3 regions of the Shewanella sp. SP2S2-6 genome follow, and region 1 is predicted to be linked to each of the others. Evidence: predicted binding sites of a transcription regulator. Region 1 holds the regulator's gene; each other region holds the start of a gene.
What was found. The regulator sigma-54, encoded in region 1, starts transcription at its own class of promoters, with help from an activator protein. The targets are predictions, from matches to a motif close to GTTGGCACGNNNNTNGNNT.
Positions count from the first base shown of each region.

Region 1 (3,281 bases):
AGTTAAAATCAAAGCAGTGAGCCAAACGGCAGATATCAAGAACAACCAGATCATCTTCTTTGGTCCGGTGGAAGTTACCCAAGGCTCGATAAAAATCCAAGCAAATGAACTGCGTGCATTTTCTGCCGAAGGTGAAAATAGCAAAATTTTAGTGGCCACTGGTAACCCCGCAACTTACAGCCAAGTGTTAGACGATGGTCGTCCAGCCTCGGCGAGCGCGAAAGAAATTCGTTACGATATGGCAAGCCGTACCCTGACACTGAAAGGCCAAGCTTCGTTAGATCAAGCAGGTAGCCAAGTGACGGGTAATGTGATCCGCTATAACATCATCCAGCAAAAATTGATTGCTGAGAGCACAGGTAATGGTGACGATCGCGTGATCACTATTATTCAGCCAGAAAACTATCAAGATGATGCCAAACCAGACGCGCCAGCGGATAAACCTGTGAAAAAGCAGGACTCTAAATGACCCAAATCACCCTAAGAGCACAAAATCTGGCGAAGAGTTATAAGAGTCGCCAAGTGGTTAAAGACGTCAGTCTAACGGTAAAGACAGGTCAAGTTGTTGGACTACTCGGCCCAAACGGTGCGGGTAAAACCACCACCTTTTACATGGTCGTCGGTCTGGTTAAAAGCGATAAAGGCCACATCTTTATCGACGATGATGATTTAACCGCAGATCCTATGCACCTGCGCGCCCGCAAAGGCATAGGTTACTTACCGCAGGAAGCCAGTATCTTCCGTAAGCTGACCGTCCATGACAACATCATGGCCGTACTGCAAACGCGCAAAGAATTGAAGAAAGAGCAAAGGGAAGAACAACTCGAGCATCTGCTCGAAGAATTCCACATCACCCACATCCGTGACAGCCAAGGTATGTCATTGTCGGGTGGCGAACGTCGCCGTGTAGAAATTGCACGGGCGTTAGCGGCAAATCCTAAGTTCATTTTGCTCGATGAACCCTTTGCGGGTGTCGATCCGATTTCAGTTATCGACATTAAAAAGATTATCGAACAGCTCAAAAGTCGTGGCCTTGGCGTGTTGATCACCGACCATAATGTTCGCGAGACATTAGATGTGTGTGAACATGCCTATATTGTGAGTCACGGAAACCTGATTGCCGAAGGAACACCTGCAGAGATCTTAGACAATCAGCAAGTTAGGGCTGTGTACTTAGGTGAACAATTCAGGCTATAGTTAATCAAGCGGAGCCAATGAAGGCAATTTGTGCCAGCATTGGGCTCCACTCAAGATGATAACAAGCGACCTCATCCAACAATAATAACGTAGGGATCAGCGGTAACATGAAAGCGTCACTCCAGCTCAAACTGGGTCAACAGTTAACCATGACGCCACAATTACAACAGGCCATTCGTCTGTTGCAACTGTCGTCATTAGAACTGCAGCAAGAGATCCAGCAAGCCTTAGATTCTAATCCCCTTCTCGAGCTGGAAGAGGATCAATTCGACGCCACTAAAGACCCTGTAAACCAAACGCTTTCCGATACGGATTTCAGTGAATCGAGCACTCTGCCGCCAGAGAAAGACAGCTCCACCATAGACACGGCAGAGTCCTTAACCAAAGAATCCATGCCCGACGAACTCCCCATGGACACCACCTGGGATGAAGTGTTCACCGCCTCCCCTAATTCTGGCCCCGGCGGCAGTCGTGAAGACGATATGCCCTTCCAAGGTGAGACCAGTGAAGGCTTGTATGAACACTTAGAATGGCAAAAAAACCTCACACCGTTTTCTGAAACCGATTTAGCCATTGCCACCGCCATTATTGATGCCATCGACGATCAAGGCTATCTCACCCAAAGCACTGACGAAATCCTCGAAGCCATGGGCAATTCTGAGGTTGAGCTCGACGAAGTCGAAGCCGTACTCAAGCGCATTCAACATTTTGATCCCATTGGTGTTGCCGCCCGCGATTTAAGCGAGTGCCTGTTGATCCAACTATCGCATTTCGCCGCTGACACGCCCAACCTAGAAAACGCCCGCATGCTGATCAAAGATCATTTAGATCTGATCGCCGCCCGCGATTTTAGATTGTTGATGCGTAAGACTAAATTAAAAGAGGATGAGTTAAGAGACGGCATCGCGCTTATCCAAACCCTCAATCCTCGCCCAGGTTTATTGATTACGCCCAACGATGACGAATACGTCATCCCAGATGTGTCAGTGTCGAAGAAAAATGGCCGCTGGGTGGTTGAGCTTAATCCTGACTGCATGCCAAAAATCAATGTAAATCAACATTATGCTTCGATGGCGCGCTGCACTAAAAGCCAAGCCGATAGCCAATTTATTCGTGGTCATCTGCAAGAGGCTAAATGGTTTATCAAGAGTTTAGAGAGCCGTAATGATACCCTGTTGAAGGTGGCGAACTGTATCGTCCAATATCAGCAAGGTTTCTTTGAATACGGTGAAGAAGCCATGAAACCTATGGTGCTGAACGATATTGCCGAAGCGGTAGAAATGCATGAGTCGACCATCTCACGGGTGACAACCCAGAAATACATGCATACCCCTAAGGGACTTTTTGAACTAAAATACTTCTTCTCTAGCCACGTCGGTACTGACGATGGTGGGGAGTGCTCATCCACAGCAATCAGAGCCTTCATTAAGAAACTGGTTGCAGCGGAAAACCAGAAAAAACCATTGAGCGACAGTAAGATGGCACAACTTCTGGCAGAACAAGGGATCAACGTAGCCCGCAGAACCATTGCGAAGTACCGAGAGGCTATGCTCATTCCGCCTTCTAATCAGCGTAAAAGTTTATAACCTACAGTGGATATCGGAGGACGTTTCTATGCAAATAAACCTGAGTGGACACCATGTCGAAATTACCGAATCGTTACGCGCATATGTAGAAGAAAAGTTTTCAAAACTTGAACGCCATTTCGAACAGATCAATAATGTGCACGTTGTGCTCAATGTCGAGAAAATGCAACAGATTGCCGAAGCGAGAATAAATCTTATCGGTGGTGAAGTTTTTGCTACTTCAGAGCATGCTGACATGTATGCCGCTATAGACGCCCTGATTGACAAGCTTGATCGTCAGGTTATTAAACACAAAGAGAAGTTAACAAAACACTAATAATGGAACTTTGTACCATACTGCGGCCGGAGTGCACTACCTGCGCCACTCCGGGCAGCAAGAAAAAGGTACTGGAACTCATCAGCGACTTAGTCGCTGCCCAGTACCCGACCCTCTCATCTCAAGAGATATTCGAAAGCCTAGTGGCGCGCGAAAAGATGGGGAGCACAGGTATAGGTAAC
Region 1 covers NZ_JAUOEQ010000022.1:6,240-9,520, reverse strand. The annotation lists gene lptA (lipopolysaccharide transport periplasmic protein LptA) at 1-469, shown strand, start outside; gene lptB (LPS export ABC transporter ATP-binding protein) at 466-1,197, shown strand; gene Q4Q57_RS14665 (RNA polymerase factor sigma-54) at 1,305-2,783, shown strand; gene hpf (ribosome hibernation promoting factor) at 2,812-3,099, shown strand; gene ptsN (PTS IIA-like nitrogen regulatory protein PtsN) at 3,102-3,281, shown strand, end outside.

Region 2 (3,281 bases), on a different contig from region 1:
CACGCGGCCGACCAAATCTTAAGTGGACGACCTAAACGACTATACTCAGGTAACAAAACGTTATGCAATAACTCAAATGGATAACGATCACGGAACCACAGGGTTTCATTGGTCGTCATAGCATCAATCACTTCTGCCCGAAGCGCACGTTCCGTTGGCTTCATCGAATGCTTAACCACATCGGATAAGGATGGCAGGTTATATTTCCCCATTAAAGGAGCAAGACGACTGCGCACCAGATATTGCTTATTTTCACCCAGTACGATGCCGCTGTGTTGCTCTAAGAACAACCTAAATTGATTATATTCAGCCTCAGCGAGTGATTTATTTGGCACATTCACATCCTAAATCCTATTGCAAGCACCAAAATCAGTGCGAAACCATCATGTTACAAAGTCGAGATTATAGCGTAAAGCATATATAGGTACTAACTACTGAACTTACAAACTTAAGTGCTTATTCACTGCAGCAGCCAGTTCGTCGGGATTAAACTTAGCGATAAAGTCATTGGCCCCCACTTTTTGAACCATTGCCTGATTGAATACTCCACTTAACGACGTATGCAGTACCACTTTAATATGCTTGAGCTTAGGATCATCTCGGATCTCCGCGGTCAGGGTATAACCATCCATCTCAGGCATCTCAATGTCTGAGATAATAAGAGGGATTTCATCGGCAACATTGTCCATTTCTTTGGCGATTTCTTTGAGCTTATCTAATGCTTCTCGGCCATCTTTTGCGGTATCAATTTGTAAGTTCAATGACTCGAGTGAACGAATAATCTGCTTACGCGCCACGGCAGAATCATCGATAACCATAATATGATAATGCTGGGTTCTGTCGAGGGTCAGCTTTTCATTGGCTTCTTCACTGATGGCAGTTTTAACCGGTGAAATCTCATCTAAGATTTTTTCAACGTCGAGAATTTCAACCAATTCACCTTCAATCTCAGTTACAGCCGTCAGATAAGAATAACGACCCGCACCTTGAGGAGGAGGCATAATCGCTTCCCAATTCATGTTGATAATCCGCTCAACCGAACTGACTAAGAAGCCTTGAACGCTGCGGTTATATTCAGAAATAATGATGAAGCAGTTTTCAGTACTCGCTAAAGGTCTACCGCCTGTTGCCGCACTCAAATCAATAACTGAAATAGTCGTACCGCGAATATGCGCGACACCTTTTACAAAAGGATTAAGTTTAGGCAAAGTGGTCAGTGGTGGGCACTGCAGTACTTCTTTCACCTTAAACACGTTAATCCCAAACCGTTGACGACCGTTTAACTTAAAAAGCAGCAATTCTAAACGGTTTTGACCAACGAGCTGGGTTCGTTTGTTGACTGAATCAAGAATACTCGACATAACTCTGCCTTGTTGTTCTGTTTATGTACGGCCCTATGACTCGTTTGAGTATAGGCATATTAATTGCTTACGTCTTATCTATCGATAAACATAGTCGAAACTGAGTCAATCTTCTGACAGTGGTGCAAATTATTATTACAGTGGTCAGCTTCGAACTTGATAAAAGTATAGGTGCATTCTGGCGTTACAAGCTAGTCTCTTCATTATGAAAGTAAATTTAGTCTGTTTTTTTAGTGTTTTCACCCTCTTCATGCCCGCTTTTGCGAGTGCAGAGCCTATGGTTCCCACCGTATCGGCCATCTCAGAATTAGCTAAAGCGCTTATTTCAGAAAAAATATCTGTGCCAACTAATGCCAAAGTCGATATTTCGCCGCAATTAGTTGACGCAAGAATGCTGCCGTCACAATGCTCGTCGCCGATTAAGGTTGAATTGGCGAGTGACAGGGAAATTAGTCGTAATAACACCCTAAAAGTCAGCTGCGATACGCAAGAGCTCGCTTACCCTTGGCAAATTTATATCTCGGTGAGAGTGGATATTTTATTCCCCGTTGTGGTCACAACTGAAACCTTAGCGCCTGGCGAACTCATCTCCCCTAGCCAAGTTGAAATCCGTTACATTGAGCAAAATAGTTTGCGGGGCGCTGAATTTAATGACCCTAGTAAATTAGCTGGTGTGCGAGTCAAACGACGCGTCTCAAAGGATAATCCCATATTAAGCAACAACTTATGCTTTGTGTGTAAAAACGACTCGGTATCTATCTATGTTCGTTCTAGCTCATTCGAACTCAAAACAGTAGGCGAAGCCCTACAAGATGGCAATAAAGGCGATCGGATCAGAGTCAAAAATAGCAGTTCAAACAAAGAACTAGATGCTATAGTCACGGGCATTGGCGAAGTTGAAGTAAGAATGTAAAATAATCTAAAGCTTTTTTATAAGCTGCCGATACCCCAGTTAAGAAATCCCGTACACACGACGCTGGAGCCGAAAATGGCAATTGATATTAGCAAACTCAACACTGCAACGACCGCACAAGTTCGTTCAGGTGCAACTAAAACTAGCAGCGATCAATCTGCTCAAGTTGCCACAAAATCGACAACACCACAAAGAAGCGACTCAGTGGTGATTACAGCGCAAGCGCAACAACTGCAAGGAGCTCAGACTAAAATGGCGAGCCTTCCTGAAGTTGATCAAAAGAAAGTGGCCGAAATTAAACAAGCTATCGCCGAAGGCCGCTACAAAATTGACCCCGAAAAGTTGGCTGCCAATATTGCAAGTTTTGAAGCCGAACTTAATGACTTGAATAAAGAGTAACTATGACTGAAATAGCTAAACTGGTAGATCTACAACACGCCCATTTGGCTGTTCTTAAGCAAATAATACTCAAGGAAAAAGGCGCTTTGGTTGACCAAAACGCCGATTTACTGCTTTCTCTTGCTAACGAAAAATCACAATGTCTGAAAGAACTCAAGACTAATGACGATATTCTGGCAAACCACACTGATAAGTCTCAACTCACTCAGCAAAGTGAACTCGTGCATAAAATGGCCGTTGTCAAAGACGCATTAACTGAATGCAAAGAACTGAACGATCAAAATGCCAGTTTAATTGAGATGAATTTAGCCAGTCTCAATCGCTTCGCTCAAGCTTTACAAGCCAGTAGAAACGCCTCCAGCCTTACGTATAACGATAAAGGCAAGACCTCAACTATCTCAAGTTTAGGTAATGATTTAAAAGCCTAACAGGCGCATCAATTCCCACTCTGTATTTCCAGCCTCTAAACTTTGATTAAAGATTAAACTTTGATACTTTGCAGAAAAAGAAAAGCCGCATACTACTCGTATAGTTAGCGGCTCAATAGAGTCATGTAGAAATGACTAGAAATACGTGACTTCTTTCACTCGCTGTGGACGACTCTGTTG
Region 2 covers NZ_JAUOEQ010000004.1:49,663-52,943, forward strand. The annotation lists gene Q4Q57_RS04795 (CheR family methyltransferase) at 1-341, opposite strand, end outside; gene Q4Q57_RS04800 (chemotaxis protein CheV) at 441-1,361, opposite strand; gene flgA (flagellar basal body P-ring formation chaperone FlgA) at 1,567-2,274, shown strand; gene flgM (flagellar biosynthesis anti-sigma factor FlgM) at 2,350-2,673, shown strand; gene Q4Q57_RS04815 (flagella synthesis protein FlgN) at 2,676-3,101, shown strand; gene Q4Q57_RS04820 (LPP20 family lipoprotein) at 3,237-3,281, opposite strand, start outside.
Region 2: flgA (flagellar basal body P-ring formation chaperone FlgA) is a predicted target of sigma-54. The motif match lies at 1,412-1,430, and genes of this name have one in related genera.

Region 3 (3,281 bases), on a different contig from region 1:
ACTTGCTTAATCTGTTGCAATACTTCGGAGAAGTTGCGCTGTTTATCTTTACAGACTAAATAGGCGGCGAGCACCAGTACTGAACGGCCACGCCCCATAGCACAGTGGATCAGCACCTGTTTATTGGCGCGTACTTGGCGATGCAACCAGTTAACGGCTTGATTGAGCTGGGCGCTGGTCGGCACGCTATGGTCGAGGATGGGAATGTTTAAATACTCGATATGATCTTCAAACTGCGACCAATCTAAGCCATCAAATTCGGCGGTCACATCAAGAATTGCGGTGATCTTATTGGCTTTGATTTTCTCCAGATCCGCAGAAAATAATCGGCAGCCGAGATACAACTGCTCATCTATCTTTTGCATCGACGGCACAGAGTCGCGTTTTCTCGCCCAATGGTTATACAGCCGGCTACCCAATAGAAACGGAATAAAGCCCCAGCGAATATACCAAGGGATAGTGCCATCTTGGCGCTTTCTAAAGATGCTGGCGAGATTAAACCAGTAGGCTGAACCGACTAAAAATAGCGACAGGCTCGTCCAAGCCCAAATAAAGGTGAGCAGGGGAGACGTGCCCGTTACCGCAAAATAGGCTAGCAGTACGGCACCTGCTAAGTAGAAATATTTGATGTGGATTTTGCTTAGCATACGCGCCCTCCAATGCTGTATTTTTGATTTAACCGCTGCATGTTAAACGGCTGACTAAATCGGTGAATCGCGTCGTTGAAACCAGGTGTTAACTCAAGTTTAAATTAGGTGCTAACTCAAAAGGGTGGCAGTAGACGAGTCTATTGCCACCCTAAAATGAGGTTTGTTTAGCACTTAGTATCTTTAGCTTTAACACCTTCTTTGACTTCTTCACAGGCATCTTCGATGGCATTACCTGTATCAGTCATCACTTCATCAATTTTTTCACCCGCGTCCTCGGCTTTGTTATCGCTACAAGCGGTTAAACCGAGGGCGAGTAATAATGCCAGTGAAGCGCTTGTCATCAGAGTAAATGGTTTCATATACATCTCCTTTCTAAAAAATAATTAAAGTCGTGGTGACTTGCCCTTGAGGGCATTAATCAGCAGTGAAATCACGAGTAACACAATAAATAAGAAGAAAATAATTTTTGCGATTCCCGCTGCCGCGCCAGCGATACCCGTAAATCCAAACAGTCCGGCAATAACAGCGACAACTAGAAATACTAATGTCCAACCTAACATAATAACCTCCTGCCCTTGTCTTAATCCTTCGCATGACCGTTTGTGTCATTTGTAAGGTAACGGCTAATGGTTATTTCTAGATTGCGAACATAATGCCAACTTTTAGCGTTTTACTTAAATCGTTGATTTTAAATAAAATTTAAAGGATTTGTTTTAAGTGGATACGAATGTGCGAAGCGTGGAATAGGCAATTTTTACCTAAGCTTCGGTAAGAGTTGCAGCCAGAAAATAGAGGAGCACAGCAAAAAAACCGATACTTTTGAATGACAAAAAACTTTATTCACAAATCATGTGGTATGTAGATTTTTGGGGAAGGGATATGTCCTATCAAAGTTTGCCTCGCAGCCCATTCTTAAATTAGGCAGCATGTATTCGATTGGTTGCTGGCGTGCATTGTCGCGGCAGTGGCCATCGGAAAAAGGGACTTTTCCGTTGAGCCCCCAAGGATGGGTTTACGGCGTGCCACTGGAGCGACAGTGCTTAGCGGCATTGGCACAAACAGAGCCAATAACTCAAGGGATTAGATTGGTAATAAGGTCGGCGGCTTCGATTTAACGAGGTAGTGAAGAAGATTGCATCAAGTAGGGAGTTGAGTCCCTACTTGATGTCTCGATAGTCCGTTAGGGGTTAAAAACGATTTAGCGGTTTCCAGCGTTGCAGGCTAACTGGAATGCTAACCCCTTGGGATAACAGCAAGTTAATCCGGGATTGATAGGCCGCGCCCACCATTAAATGTTTGGCTAAATCGACCGCATTACGGGCTTTATAGTCATCTAAATAACTGCCTTTTGCCCACGCATTAAATGCGCCAAGGGCAGGGCCTGCCCAAATTTGGTAATCCATTTCGCGGCCGACTTCACCTGTGTTCGACCAGCGGCTAGACAGACCCAAATACCAGCGGAAAATCAACGCCATCTTACGTTTGGGGTTATCCAGTGCGCGCTCGATTTGCTTAGGATCGCGCTCGTTAAAGTGGGCGACAGTGCCCGCCCAAATGTCATCGAGTGATGCGCGAAACACTTGCTCTTCGAGCTTTTTACGCTCGTCCGCGGGGATGGCATCAATTGAATCGTAACGGGTGTAGATTTCATAAAGCTTATTGGCGCGCATCGGGAACAAAGTGCCGCGCTTAACCACTTGTAATTTCACGCCCATTTCGAACATATCGGCGGCGGGTGCCATAGTCACATCGGCCATTTCTGTGGTGGCGAGTAACTTACGTGTGTGTTCGCTCGCGCCCGCCTCCACACACGCTTGGTTGATTGAACCTGTGACGATAAAGGCCGCGCCCATGTTGAAGGTGGCTAATGCTGCGTCGGGGGTACCAACGCCGCCGCCTGCTCCCACACGGATGGGCGTCTTGTATTGATACTTAGCTTGGATTTCATCTTTGAGCGCCAAAATCGTCGGCAATAGCGTGACCAGTGGACGATTGTCGGTATGGCCGCCAGAATCGGCTTCGGCCGTGATGTCGTCCGCCATGGGTACAAGTTGCGCCATCGCCATTTGATCTTGGCTGATAAGGCCTTCACTGACTAATTGCTGCAGAATTTTGGCAGGCGCCGGCTCCATAAACTTAGTCGCGACTTCGGTGCGACTGATTTTGGCTATGACTTTGTTGCCAATGACGATGTCGCCATGTGCGTCGCGGCTCAAACCTGCTGCGCGGTAATAGACGATTTGTGGCGTTAAACCTAAAAATGCCGAGGCTTCGACCGTGCGCACTTTATGTTTTAAGAACAACTCAACACTGCCGCGCTCTAATGCGGGCTCGCTTGGGCTGTGAATTAAATTAAAGGCGTAAGGACCATTAGGCAGCGCCGCTTGAATGCGAGTAATGGCCGCTTCAACGCGGGATGGGATTAACCCCGCCGCGCCAAACGAACACAAAATGCCCGCTTGGCCCAGCGCGATAACCAGTTCTTCTGAGGCAATACCGTTAGCCATAGCGCCAGCGTAGTAAGCGTATTTAACCCCGTGTACGCGGCGAAAATTACTGTCGCCTAAACTTTGGGTGCCAAGGGCGGGCGCAAAGGCGCTGACGGGGTGTGAGCCTAGTGGCGCTTGGCTG
Region 3 covers NZ_JAUOEQ010000001.1:192,936-196,216, reverse strand. The annotation lists gene Q4Q57_RS00805 (diacylglycerol kinase family protein) at 1-647, opposite strand, end outside; gene Q4Q57_RS00800 (hypothetical protein) at 815-1,009, opposite strand; gene Q4Q57_RS00795 (DUF1328 domain-containing protein) at 1,034-1,210, opposite strand; gene pfaD (eicosapentaenoate synthase subunit PfaD) at 1,838-3,281, opposite strand, start outside.
Region 3: Q4Q57_RS00795 (DUF1328 domain-containing protein) is a predicted target of sigma-54. The motif match lies at 1,292-1,310, and genes of this name have one in related genera.